3 regions of the Halomonas sp. KHS3 genome follow, and region 2 is predicted to be linked to each of the others. Evidence: predicted binding sites of a transcription regulator. Region 2 holds the regulator's gene; each other region holds the start of a gene.
What was found. The regulator PhoB, encoded in region 2, activates phosphate uptake and scavenging genes when phosphate is short. The targets are predictions, from matches to a motif close to TGTCATANNNNTGTCANA.
Positions count from the first base shown of each region.

Region 1 (4,493 bases), on a different contig from region 2:
CACTGTTGTGTACCCGGTGGGTAATGAAAACCCTTGGTTTCATTTGATTTCCTTACTTGAATTTCTTACGAAGATGGCCGCTAAGGCTATCCACCATCGTCACCATAACGAGTATGACAATCAGGATGGCGCTGACTTCCTGGTACTGCATGACGCGTAAAGAGCCCATTAGCTCGAAGCCGATCCCGCCAGCCCCCACCATGCCCATCACCGTAGAGGCGCGGAAATTGTATTCCCAGCGGTAGATAGAGACATCAGCAAACTGCGGAAGCACCTGCGGGAGCACCGCGTGCCAATGAACCTGTAATCGCGTCGCGCCAGCGGCATTGGCGGCCTCTACCGGGGCTGGGTCGACATGCTCGATCGCTTCGGCAAAGAATTTACCCACCATGCCGATAGAATGAAGGCCGAGCGCGAGCACGCCCGGTAAGGCGCCAAACCCCACGGCAGCAACGAAAATAATGCCCATAATCAGCTCGGGCACCGAGCGAAGAGCGTTCAGCAGCGTGCGGGTTACGTGGAATACCACGGGGTGGGGCGAGGTATTGCGAGCGGCCAGGAACGCCAGGGGTACGGAAGCAGTGACCGCTATCGCCGTGCCGGCAATGCTCATGGCAAGGGTATCGACCAGCGGCGCTATCCAATCCATGGCGTTGGTAAAGTCGGGCGGTAGGGATTCTCCCATTAGGGTAGCGATGGCAGGCACCCCGTTGGCCAGGGTGCGAAAATCCAGCAGATCTACATACCAACTCGCCAGAAGAACCACTGCCAGCACCAAGCCCGCTTGGAAGAGCTTGCTCCGCCAGCCGCGGGCGTGTTCGTCCAACACGGCGTCAGGAGAAAGCGATGAAAGGGGTGGCGGCACTGTTTTGGACGGATTCATCATGCCCCCTTACATCTTGCCGAAGTCGAGGTTGAGCAGACTACCCATTTCCCGAATCACATCGTAATCGGCGTCCGTGATAACGGCGAAACCTTCGGCTTTTAGGTTGTCCAGAATCTCTTCATCATCGATGCTGATGAAGGCATCCTGGATCTGCTGCTTGAGTTCAGGGTCCAGGTTGGAACGCATCGCCCAAGGGTACTGAGGGTACTCCCCGCTGTGACCCAACACCCTAACCTGGTTGCGGTCTATCAGGCCGCGGTCCATTACGTGCTCAAAGATCACTTCCGATAGCCCGCCTGCATCCGCATTACCATTGGCCACGTTCACCGCCACGGCATCATGGGAGCCAACGAAATGGGCTTCATAGTCCTCGCCTGCTTCCAGCCCCGCCGATTCAAGCAGCACGGTTTTGGGAATCAGGTGGCTTGACGTAGAGGCACGGTCGCCATAGGCCATTTTCATGCCTTCGATATCCGCATAGGACTCAACGCCGGAATCGACATTGGCAATAATGATGGAGCGATAGGTGGGCTTGCCATCCACAATCATGGCGGCAAAGGGTTCGATCTCACTTTTGCTTCTTGCCATCACATAGGAGAGCGGGCCGAAGTAGGCGAGGTCGATGCGACCAAAGCGCATGGCTTCGATCATGGAGGAGTAATCCGTGGTGACGATTAACTCAATTTCTTTCCCAAGGGTACTTTCAAGATACTCTTTCAATGGCTGGTTGCGTTTGATCAGTTCAGAAGCGTTTTCATCGGGGAGTAGCGCGACTTTTAATAGATCCGGATTTGGATCAGGGTCCGCCGCCAAGGCCGGCATGGCGATTCCAAACATAAGACAGATGGCAAAGAAAAAGCTGAATAGCGGTTTCATTGGGCAATCTCCAGTTTTATCGGGGAGGGAGTGGTGGTTTGAGGGTTGGGTTCGGTGGTCTCAGCGGCGTCGGTCACAGCTCCGCGCGTGCCGTGGTAGATCTCGTTCAGGTGGCGTTGCTGTAACTGTGAGGGGGCCGCATCGAAAACGATTTGGGCATTCGCTAACCCGATAATGCGGTCAGCAAACCGCTGGGCATACTCCAGCTGGTGCAGTGAAATAATGGCGGTAATACCATCCTCACGGCATATATCTCGCAGTAGCGTTAGCACTCGCTCAGAGGTTGCCGGGTCAAGGCTGGCCACTGGCTCGTCCGCCAATATCATGGCGGGCTGCTGCGCCAAGGCACGCGCAATGCCCACCCGCTGTTGCTGCCCGCCGGAGAGTTGATCGACCCGGGTAAGCGCTTTCTCGGCCATGCCTACGCGGTCCAGGCAGTGCAGAGCAAGCGCCTGTTCCTGCCTGGGTAGCGGAAACAAACTGCGCCAGGTGCTGTGGTAAGCAAGCCGACCGGTCAGCACATTCTGGAGCGCCGTATGGCGTTCAATGAGCTGATGGTGCTGGAAAACCATGGCGGTTTTGCACCGATGGCGGCGTACCGTAGACCGGGTTTCGAGCGCACCTAGCTCGGCCGAGATCACTTTGCCAGTGCTGGGCCGCACCAAGTGGTTGAGAGAACGCAGTAACGTCGATTTACCCGCACCGGAAAGGCCGAGTAGTACCGTAAACTCCCCTTTGTGGAAATCGACGGTGGTGGGGCGGAGTGCGAGGACATTCCCAGGATATGTCACCCCCATTTTCTCGATGCGGAGCATTAAGTCAGAGGATTGAATAGGCTCCATTGGATCACCTTCTGCAATGTATAAGCTCACTTTATTGTGACTTACAATGCAACGGTAGCCCGCCTAAGTGACAAAGCTGTGTCGTTCAGGTGATAAGTTAATGACTATCCAAGGAGCGCAGGTAGCCAGTCAAACGGCTCAGATAACGCTTCTCTAGACCAATATCGTCACAAAACGAGGCCCACCAAGGCTGGGCGTACCGATCCGATATTCTGCTCTATTCGTTTGTTAATGGAGATAACCACAACGTTTAACCAAGCTGAGCCTCAATCGCGGCTTTATCAATGACCGACCAGACCTCCCTAATCTTGCCATCGCTAAACAGGTAGAACGCGTTTTCGCAAAACGTCACGTTTTTGCCATCCACCGCAAGGCCAAGGAAGCTACCTTTGGGTGTGACATCGAATCGCAACCTGCACGCGACATGGGGTGAATCAACGGCCAAAAGCTCAATGTTAAAGTGAAGATCCGGTATCTGCTCGTAATCGGCTTCCAGCATGGCGCGATAACCATCAAGCCCTAGGCGCCTGCCGTTGTGGTGGACATCGTCATGCACGAACTGGTCAAGGTTCGTCCAGTCTTGATTATTGAGGCAGGTGATGTAATCACGGTAGGTTGCTTCCAGGTCACGTTTGTTCATCCTGGTTCTCCTTTCTTGGGCAGGCGTGAAGGCATTCGCCAAGGGTATACAGGCTCAGTATCATAAGCAGCCTAAACCAAACCACAGAAGTCATCATTCATGTCGTGCCCACCTTGCCCCCATTGCCAATCCGAATTCGTCTATCAGGATCAAAGCCTGTTCATCTGCCCCGAATGCGCTCACGAATGGAACCCTTCTGAGGCTGAGGCAGAAGAGACCGTGACGGTAAAAGATGCCCACGGCACCCTGTTAGCGGAAGGCGACAAGGTAACGATGATCAAAGACCTCAAGGTCAAAGGCAGCTCATTGGTACTCAAGGTGGGCACCAAAGCGGTTATCAAGCGGCTCTTGGATAGCAAGAATCACCAACTGGACTGCAAGGTCGACGGCGTCGGCGACATGATGGTGACCGCCCACTTTGTGAAAAAAGCTTGAATAAGACCCCGGAATTCTTCGATTCACCACACGACGCAGTAAGCTGAGGCTCACCCACCATCACCACTTCACTCAGCGTTTAAGCGAAGCGTGTTTTCGGGTATCTGGTTCTAGGGCAACAAAATCAGCTCTAAGGCCTTTGACAGCGGGTTGGAAAGTATTCAAAAGCGCTATTTCCTTTCGATTTATTTAGCTAAAGTAAGACTAAAGCTTATCTGCCGGAAGGCCTTCAATGACTGATTTGATAATCCTGAGAGATTTCCTGGCCCTTTGTGAAACCAAGAGTTTTAGCCGCACGGCTGAGCATCGGCATGTTTCGGTTTCAGGCTTGAGTCGTCGTATTCAAGGCCTTGAAGAGTGGGCAGGCACCACGCTGTTTGAGCGGCGTAAAGGGGAGCTAGTGCTGACGGAGGCAGGGCAAAGCCTGCAAATGGTAGCTTCACAAGCGCTTAGCGCTTTTGATCAATTTCGCCGCTCCGTTGCTGATGATATTAACGATCAGAAAAGGCGGATACGATTTTGCTCACCACACATTATGGCTGCGATATTTTTTCCTCACTGGATGCCGCGCTTACAAGAGCAGTTCACACAGGCAAAATTTAGCATTGATGCTAATACATTGCCGGAGTGCCTAGCCACTCTAGATCAGGGAGAGGCCGACTATGTAACGGCACTATTCGATGGTGAACACCTTATTGCAAGGCGTTTGGGAGTAGAGAGTGATAGTTACACTTCAATTGAGCTAGATACCGAGTCTCTCATCCCTGTTAGCGCACCAAATGCCGCAGGTCAGCCACTGTTTAATTTACATGCT
Region 1 is NZ_JWHY01000003.1:150,932-155,424, reverse strand. Features, by position in the region: gene RO22_RS09530 (phosphonate dehydrogenase) at 1-43, opposite strand, end outside; gene phnE (phosphonate ABC transporter, permease protein PhnE) at 53-883, opposite strand; gene phnD (phosphate/phosphite/phosphonate ABC transporter substrate-binding protein) at 893-1,762, opposite strand; gene phnC (phosphonate ABC transporter ATP-binding protein) at 1,759-2,604, opposite strand; gene RO22_RS09510 (ester cyclase) at 2,855-3,244, opposite strand; gene RO22_RS09505 (zinc ribbon domain-containing protein YjdM) at 3,344-3,679, shown strand; gene RO22_RS09500 (LysR family transcriptional regulator) at 3,912-4,493, shown strand, end outside.
Region 1: the regulator PhoB is predicted to act here: its motif matches at 2,693-2,710, upstream of phnC (phosphonate ABC transporter ATP-binding protein).

Region 2 (4,493 bases):
CTTGTGCGGGGCTCCAACCTTGGAATTAACCCTGACTAGTGTTCTGATTGCCTACTGATTCATCCGTGAATCTTAAAAGCATTCTTGCTTTTGTAACATCCTGTTAATCGCTTATTCATTCTCTGAAAAAGCTTTTAATGATATCTAAAAGGTCATTGATAATTAGCTACCGCCATTTTCTTCTACAAGCTCATCCTTGTCATACTCAGCATCGTCTGAGTGACTGCTTGATTGCGGATCCATGTCGCTGGCACCATCACCTTCGTCATGGGTTAAATCGTCAGTCATGTCTGTTGTATCACTGCCAGTTGAACTACCGGTACCTTGGGAATCCATCGGTTGCTCCTCAGCGGTAATACCTTGGTTTTCGTCAATCGCCGAATTTTCATCAGTTTGTGCAAAAGCTAATGGGCTTGCCATCAGACCAAAAGATACACCTAAAATGCCAGCTTTCTTGAGAAAATCCTTGGACGTCATATCCTACCTCCGATCGCTGTTTAGTACCGCTTAATGAAGAAAGAAAGGCTTACTGAGAAGCCAGCAATTCCTGCGGTCATCTTCCTTCAATCTGTACTCTGCAGAAGGCATGCCAAAAAACTGAAGAATATAAATAAAAACAACAAAATCAAACTCTTACTTAAAAATAAGTTATGCCAAAAAGGCATCAACTGAGTCACGACACAACGCTTTGAGCTGTGTAAAAATGGCACATGGGTAAAGCTTTACCAACCTTGCATGCCAATATTGCACATTGTTACAAATATTATGCGATGGAATGACTTGCTAAATTAAACAAGACGCGAGGGGGGGAAGGCGCAGCGAAACAACGCACCCTTGCCGGGAAGGGACTCAATTTGTAGTTGCGCATCGTGGCGCAACAGCACGTGCTTAACGATCGCCAAGCCTAAACCTGTGCCGCCAGTCGCAGTGCTGCGCCCCTTATCAACCCGGTAAAAGCGTTCTGTTAGTCGGGGAATATGAACGGGATCAATCCCTTCACCGTTATCTTCCACATCGATATAGCCGCCACCAGTAGCGCTAGCTTTCCAGCGCAGGGTGATTTGGCTGCCAGCAGGCGTGTAGCGAACCGCATTAAAGGCAAGGTTAGAGACGGCGCTGCGAATCTCCTGTTCACTGCCTAACAGTCGGGCATCGCTCTCAAGGGCGACGGTAATGGTATGACGTTGATGCGATAGGGCCAGCGCATCATCACAAACGCTTTGCAGTAAAGGCTCGAGTGGCAGTGGATGATGATCTTGGCCGCCCTGGTCAATTTCCAAACGCGAGAGCAGCAATAAATCGTTGACCAGATTCTGCATCCGCTGGGTCTGTTCCTGCATTTGCTGAATACTACGTCCCAAGCGCGGCGGAAGCTGGTCGGAGATATCACTGTAGGTTTCCAAATAGCCGGAGAGAACGGTCAGCGGCGTACGTAACTCATGGGAAACGTTGGCGACAAAGTCGCGCCGCATCTGCTCAAGACGATGCAAGCGGGTGATATCGCGAGCCATCACTAAGCGTTCGTCGTCACCGTAGAGGGTAATTTGATACTGCAGGATTCGCCGTTCATCAATCGGTGAGGTGAGCGTTAACGGCTCACTGTAGTTACGCGAATTAAAATAGCTGATAAAGCCCGGGTCGCGCAGTAGGTTGGTAATGTGTTGACCACGATCATGGGCGGTTTGTAGCCCCAGCATGGCGGTGGCGGCGCTGTTCCACCACTCCAAATCACCGTGGCGATCAAGCATGACCACGCTATCACGCATTGCTTCAGACGACTCTTGAATACGTGCCAAAGTAGCCCGCAGACGGCTTTGGGTGATGCGCTGACTTTTTTGATAGCGGTATAAACGATCGAATAGCTCGCCCCACATCCCGCGAGCGGCAGGCGGTTCATCGTTAGGGTGGAGGGTGAGCCACAAATAGAGTTCGCGTAACTGTCGTAAGTGGTAAAACAGGCATCCCGCAAGCCCTGCTGCGAGCCCCAGCCCAGCCGAGCCCAACAGCCAGCCCAAGCAAGTGCCCAGCGTGGCCAGCCACGCTATTCGCCACAGCTCACGACTCCATAAACGCACATTTACACCCGTGCAGAGAAACGGTAACCGGTACCCCGAACCGTTTGGATCAGGTTTTGATGCACGTCACCCAGCGCTTTACGCAAGCGGCGGATATGCACATCGACCGTGCGCTCTTCAACGTAAACATTGCCGCCCCACACTTGGTCAAGCAGCTGGCTACGTGTGTAAGCGCGCTCTTGGTGAGTCATAAAAAACTGCAGCAAACGGTACTCGGTGGGGCCCATTTCCAGCGCTTTGCCGTGGGCACTTACCCGGTGGCTCACCGGATCAAGCAGCAGGCCGTTAATCTCAATCGGGTCTTCAACGCCACGTGGCGTCGCACGGCGCAGCACCGCTTTTAGCCGTGCCACCAATTCCCGGGGTGAAAAAGGCTTGGTGATATAGTCATCGGCACCGGCTTCAAGCCCTTGAATTTTATTATCCTCTTCGCCTTTCGCGGTGAGCATAATAATCGGGATTTCAGCGGTGGTTTCTTCACGCTTTAGGCGTCTCGCCAGCTCAATACCGCTAGTGCCGGGCATCATCCAGTCCAGCAGCAGTAAATCGGGTTGGTGGTCGACCACCATGGCATGGGCATCCTGGGCGTTATCCGCTTCGAGCACGCGATAGTCAGCCATTTCCAGCGCTACCGCGATCATCTCGCGAATCGACGCCTCATCATCGACAATCAGAACGGTCTTGGCGGTCATACCAGAGCCTCACGGTGTTCAAAGAAACTAGTTCAAAGAAAAACAGTTCAAAGATAAACAGATCAATGACATGTCAGTGACGATAACACCATGACTTGATGACAATTACATGACAATCGCCTCGATCAGCCAGCCGCAGGCCACCAACTTAGCGCGATACCGGCAAAAATCAGCAGTCCCGACCAGTGATTATTGAGAAACGCCTGGAAGCAGGCATCCCGCTCCTGGTCGCGAATTAAGCGCTGCTGATGCAGAAAAGTCGCTGCCATTGCCGCTAGCCCTAACCAGAAGAAACCACCTAAACCAACCCACCAGCCTACCCAAGCCAGCAACCCCAGGGTGGCTAGCTGGAGTAAGCCGATAATCAAACGATCCGCATTTCCAAACAGCACGGCCGTCGATTTAATGCCAATTTTTAAATCGTCGTCGCGATCGACCATGGCGTACTGGGTATCGTAGGCCACTGTCCAGCACACATTAGCGCAGAATAGCAGCCATGCTTCCAGCGGCACGTGGCCGAGCACGGCGCCAAAAGCCATCGGAATTGCCCAGGAAAAAGCCGCGCCCAGCACCACCTGAGGAAAGTGGGTATAGCGCTTCATAAACGGATAAATAATCGCCAGCAGCACCCCGCCCAGCGAGAGCAGCACCGTAAACCAGTTGGTCAGTAATACCAGAATAAACGCAGCGGCCACCAGGGCGATAAACAGCAGTTGAGCTTCGGTTTCGCTGATACGGCCCGTCGCTAGCGGACGTTGTTTTGTGCGTTTCACATGCCCATCGAAGTGGCGATCCGCATAGTCATTGACCACGCAGCCCGCAGCGCGCATCACATAAACGCCGGCCACAAAAATCAGCAGCACATTTCGCCCTGGTACACCTTCCGCAGCCACCCATAATGCCCACAGCGTCGGCCACATCAAAAGCCATGTGCCTATCGGCCGATTCAAGCGCATCAGCTGTAAAAAATCTGCCACGCGAGCCCATCCCTTCGGCCGCAACAGTGAACGATCCATGCTTACCTCACGAAGAATAAGATGCAGGCGCTAGCCTAGCGCGAAGGCAGGCCAAGATCATCCGCCATCGCCGTCAAAAAATACTCTTGCACTAATAATGACAGACTGCCGTGCTTACAGCCGTGATAAAAAACAGAGCGCCTTCCCCAGGCACAGCCTTCCTGTATGCCGTTGACGCTAGCAAACTGGGGGGAATGCGTCGTTACTTCCAATGGCCCACGCACTAAACCCGGCTGGCGAAATAGCCAACTACCTAGCGAGCGCTCGCCCAAGCACTCTAGCCGTTGGCCCTTTACCTGTGAGAGCGGGGCGACCGAGCGCGCCACCACCCATGGCGTTCCATCTAAGCACAGCGCCACTTCCCGCAGCCAGGCGTAACGCTTGGCACCAATGCCCAGCGCCTGAGCCTCATCCTGGCGCGGCCAACCAACCCCCTGGCGCAGCAGTCGTACTCGAAACGGCTTCTCGCCACCTGCGACCATTAAGCGGGCGGTTAACGAGTCGGTGGAGGCAACCCACTGCCACCAGGAAGCACTCATCGCCGGGCGCGCCGCATCAATCGGGCGCCAGCGGGAAAATAGAGGAGTTTGCCGAAAAGCAGCAGCCGTCACCGAGTTCTCCAGGGCAATTAACGGGTTGGCTAGTGTAACATGGGCACTGAAAGGCTTTTGTTTCAGCAACTTTTTTAACGACTCGGTTTAGCGCTTCTT
Region 2 is NZ_JWHY01000001.1:347,134-351,626, forward strand. Features, by position in the region: gene RO22_RS01650 (hypothetical protein) at 163-477, opposite strand; gene phoR (phosphate regulon sensor histidine kinase PhoR) at 789-2,075, opposite strand; gene phoB (phosphate regulon transcriptional regulator PhoB) at 2,078-2,767, opposite strand; gene ubiA (4-hydroxybenzoate octaprenyltransferase) at 2,893-3,783, opposite strand; gene RO22_RS01670 (chorismate--pyruvate lyase family protein) at 3,819-4,394, opposite strand.

Region 3 (4,493 bases), on a different contig from region 2:
GCATGGCTTCCAGCAATGAGCTTACCGTTATGCGCGCCGCTGGGCGTTCTCTGGCGCGCATTGTGTGGGGGGTGATGAAACCCGTGCTGGTGGTCGTGGTCGTGGTGCTGTTAGTTGCCGAATACGTTAGCCCACGCACCGAGCAGTATGCCGAGGCGTGGCGGCTGGAAAAACTCCAGGGTGAAGGCGCCGTGTTGACCAGTCGCAGCGGCTGGCAGATAGAGGGCGACAGCGTCTACCGTTTTGGGGCGATTCGCGCGGATAACGTCGTGCTCGATTTAACCCGCTATCGCTTTGATGACCGCCAACTGGTCGAAGCCACTTACGCTCAGCGCGCACACTGGGAAAACGATGCCTGGCGTTTGGAAAACGTCGCCACCACGCGTATTTTTGACGATCACACTGAGTCTGAGCAGACGGCAAGCATGGGCTGGGACACCTCTTTCACCCCCACCCAGCTAGAGAGGCTGCTGCGCGATATTGAGAGTCAGGCGCCCAGCGAGCTTTGGGCCTATGCCCAGTTCCTTGAAGAGCAGAACCTGCAGAATGATCAGGCACTGCTCTATTTTTGGCAGAAGATGCTGATGCCGATCACCATGGGGTCGCTGGTGCTGATTGCCGCCTCCTTTGTATTTGGCCCGCTGCGCACCGTGGCCGCTGGTACTCGGGTGTTTTATGGCGTTGTCACTGGGCTGAGCTTTAAGTACGTTCAGGATCTACTGGCGCCCGCCTCGACGATATTTGGCTTTTCACCCGTCTGGGCGGTGCTGGTGCCGACACTGGCGTGCGCCGGGGTCGGGATCTACTTTCTACGTCGCAACGGTTAATGCCGCAATAGTTAGCCATCACAGCCTCGTATCGTCTAGAAACAGCCAGCAACCACGAGAGAACTATGCAAACACGACGCTTTACTCAGCTGGACAGCGTATGGCCAGCCGGCCTTGGCCGACGATTGGGTGCCATGCTGTATGACGGCTTTTTGGTCACCGCGATTTGGATTGCGGTGACCGTCGTGCATATGCTGTTTTTCCGCTATGTGCTTGGTCAGCAGCCCGAAGAGATTGGCACTACGGCCAGCGATGTTTTGAGTTTGCAGCTCTTGCTGGTGTTTTTTGTCACGCTGTTTTTTGTTTTCTCCTGGTCGCGCGGTGGTATGACCTTGGGTATGCAGGCGTGGCGTTTACGGGTGCAAACGGTAGACGGGTATTCACTGAACTTGAAGCAGTGCCTTATCCGCTGCGCGGTGGCGTGGTTCTCGCTACTGGCATTTGGTTTGGGCTACTTATGGGTGCTGTTCGATAAACAGCGGCGTAGCTGGCCGGATATTGCTTCCAACACGCAAACGGTGGTTTTGCCGAAAAAATAATTTTACCGGGTATCGGCCATTTTTTTGGAAAAAGCGTCGCTTCGACAATATCTTATCGCGCTCTTCATATTTGCTAAGACGAATGGCTAGCAAAGAGCAGTAATTTCTACTTGATAAGATGTATGCGAATCATTTACATTCATCTCATGATTTCTATGAGGTGTCGCCATGTACGTTTGCGTGTGCAAGGGAGTAACCGACCATCAGATTCGCCAGCACGTTAGCGACGGAGCGCGCAGCTGGCGAGAAGTACGCGAAGCAACCGGCTGCGCAACGCAGTGCGGTAAGTGCGCGTGCTACGCTAAATCAATTACCCGCGATGCCGTTCAGGAAGCACGTCAAGAAGCCGATATGGGCCTTGCCTACGCCGTGTGACGCGAATCACTATTGTTAGGGTTATCTTTAGCAAATAACTGATTTGCTTGAACTTTTAGTCATCTTATCTATACTCTCAGAAACGCTGGGGGTATAGCTATTTGCGCCTATACTCTTCTCCAAACGTAACTGCTTGATCGTATTGTCTAAACTAGATTAAACATCAGCATTACAGTAGAAAAGGTGACGTTATGAAAGGTGATACGAAGGTTATTGAGCATCTTAATAAGGCGCTCGGCAACGAACTGGTTGCGATCAATCAGTACTTTTTGCACGCCAAAATGTATAAAGATTGGGGTCTGAAAGCCCTCGCCAAATGGGAATACGATGAGTCCATCGAAGAGATGCAGCACGCTGACAAGATCATCGAGCGTATCCTGTTCCTCGAAGGTATCCCCAACCTGCAAGACCTGGGCAAGCTGCACATCGGCGAAAACGTCAAAGAGATGCTCGAAAGCGATCTAAAAATTGAGCACGACGGCCGCAACGACTACATCGAAGCGATCACCTATTGCGAAAGCGTTAAAGATTACGTGACTCGCGATATGCTGCGTGACCTGCTCGCCGACGAAGAAGACCATATCGACCACATCGAAACGGAACTTGGTTTGATCGACAAGGTGGGTATTCAGAATTACATGCAACGCCAAATGCAGATGGCAGGCGACGAGTAAAACGCTATCGTGCGTATGTATAGAAGCTAGCAACCAAAACTAGCTAAAAAGCAGCCAGTCAGGGCTAACTGACTGGCTGCTTTCGTTCTAAGGTCTCCTTTAACCTATCGATTTTCCTGCTTCCCTTTTCCCCTATGCGTTCCTTCACTACTTACCCATCTAACATTTTTGCGGCAACCTGGATTTCGCGCTGAGGTGTGCCGATAGCCAACGGCGCTAACTTAGCCAGTGAGTGTCATAAGCCTGACATCGTTATGATGTTGGATGGTTAATCGGACATAGCAAGTTTAATAACTTAATCAGTCGTTTCTTAAGCTTAGGCAAGGGATTAACTCCATCATGATACTCAAACGCAGACCAACCCTGTTGGCGCTGGCTGTTGTGCTGGCCGCCACGCAAGCGGCAGGCGCGGCAGATAAACATTTCAACCGCATCGCCAGCTTTGCGGTTCCCGATAATATGGCTGAGGGCGAGGATCGTACACGCGAGACCGCGCCTGAAATCATTGCTGCCTCCGGTGATGGCATGACGCTGGTGTATACCGATAGCCCGCTGGGCGTGATCGGGCGCATCGATATCAGTGACCCGGCTAATCCGCAACCGCTGGGTAATATCGTTATGGACGGCGAGCCTACGGCCGTATCGGTGCTCGGCAATATGGCCTATGTCGGAGTGAATACATCGGTTTCCTACAGCGAGCCTTCCGGTGAGCTGCGCACGGTCGATTTAGCCAGTGGCGAGATACTCGCCTCCTGCCCGCTGGACGGACAGCCCGATAGTGTAGCTTCCGCTGCGGCCCCCGATGGGCGCTTTGTCGCTGTCGCCATTGAGAACGAACGCGACGAAGAGGCGGGCGATGGACGTGTACCGCAGATGCCCGGCGGTTCCGTGGCACTGGTGAAGATCAATGCGGAAGGGCTGGCTAACTGTGACAGCCTGCTCTACGCCGACGTAACCGGGCTCGCCGAGATCGCCCCCGAGGATCCCGAGCCGGAGTTTGTCGATATCAACACCCTGGGTGAGACCGTCGTGACCGTGCAGGAGAACAACCACCTGGTGGTGCTCGACTACGCCGGTAAGGTGGTGGCGGATTTCAGCGCCGGGACTGTCGACCTGGACGGCATTGACGCCAGCGATGACGGTGCACTGATCTTCAACGAGCAGCAAGCCGAGCGCCTGCGCGAGCCGGATGCGCTGAAGTGGATCGACAACGACCACTTCGCTATTGCCAACGAAGGCGATATGGATGGCGGCGCGCGCGGCTGGACGATCTTCAACAAGCGTGGCGAGGTGGTATACGAGTCAGGTACTTCATTCGAGCGCGCGGTGATTGAAGCGGGTCACTACCCCGATAAGCGTTCGGATGCCAAAGGCAGCGAGCCGGAGGGGATGGAGTTTGCGGTGTTCGAAGGTACGCCCTATGTCTTCCTGCTCTCCGAGCGCGGCTCGCTGGTGGGCGTTTATGACGCTAGCAACCTGGCCGAACCGCAGCTCACCCAGCTACTGCCCTCGGGCCTGTCTCCCGAAGGCGCCGTGGCGATTCCCAGCCGTGGCCTGTTAGCCACCGCCAATGAAGGGGATCTGGGCGAAGACGGCGGCCCCCGCGCCCATGTCATGATTTATCAATACCAGGATGCGCCAGCGGTCTATCCCACCCTGACCTCGGCGGGCGCTGATGAACTGATCGGCTGGGGCGCACTTTCCGGTTTGGTCGCCGCTGATGACATGCTCTACGCGGTCAACGACAGCTTCTACAGCGCCCAGCCGCGCATCTTTACCATCGACCCCTCAGCCTCCCCGGCGCGGATTACGGCAGTACTGGACGTGACCCGCAATGGTGAACCTGCGCTAGGGCTGGATATGGAAGGCATTACCACCGATGGTGAAGGTGGCTTCTGGGTCGCGTCCGAAGGTAACGACAAAGGCCTTGCCAACACCCTTTATCATGTGGGTTCCGACGGCGAGATTATCCAAGGAATTGCACTGCCCGAGGCGCTCGCTCAACAGGCATTGAAGTGGGGATTAGAAGGCGTCACGCGCATTGATGATCAACTGTGGCTGGCGGTGCAGCGCCCTTG
Region 3 is NZ_JWHY01000002.1:79,210-83,702, forward strand. Features, by position in the region: gene lptG (LPS export ABC transporter permease LptG) at 1-827, shown strand, start outside; gene RO22_RS02695 (RDD family protein) at 893-1,366, shown strand; gene RO22_RS02700 ((2Fe-2S)-binding protein) at 1,535-1,741, shown strand; gene bfr (bacterioferritin) at 1,933-2,415, shown strand; gene RO22_RS02710 (esterase-like activity of phytase family protein) at 2,755-4,493, shown strand, end outside.
Region 3: the regulator PhoB is predicted to act here: its motif matches at 2,649-2,666, upstream of RO22_RS02710 (esterase-like activity of phytase family protein).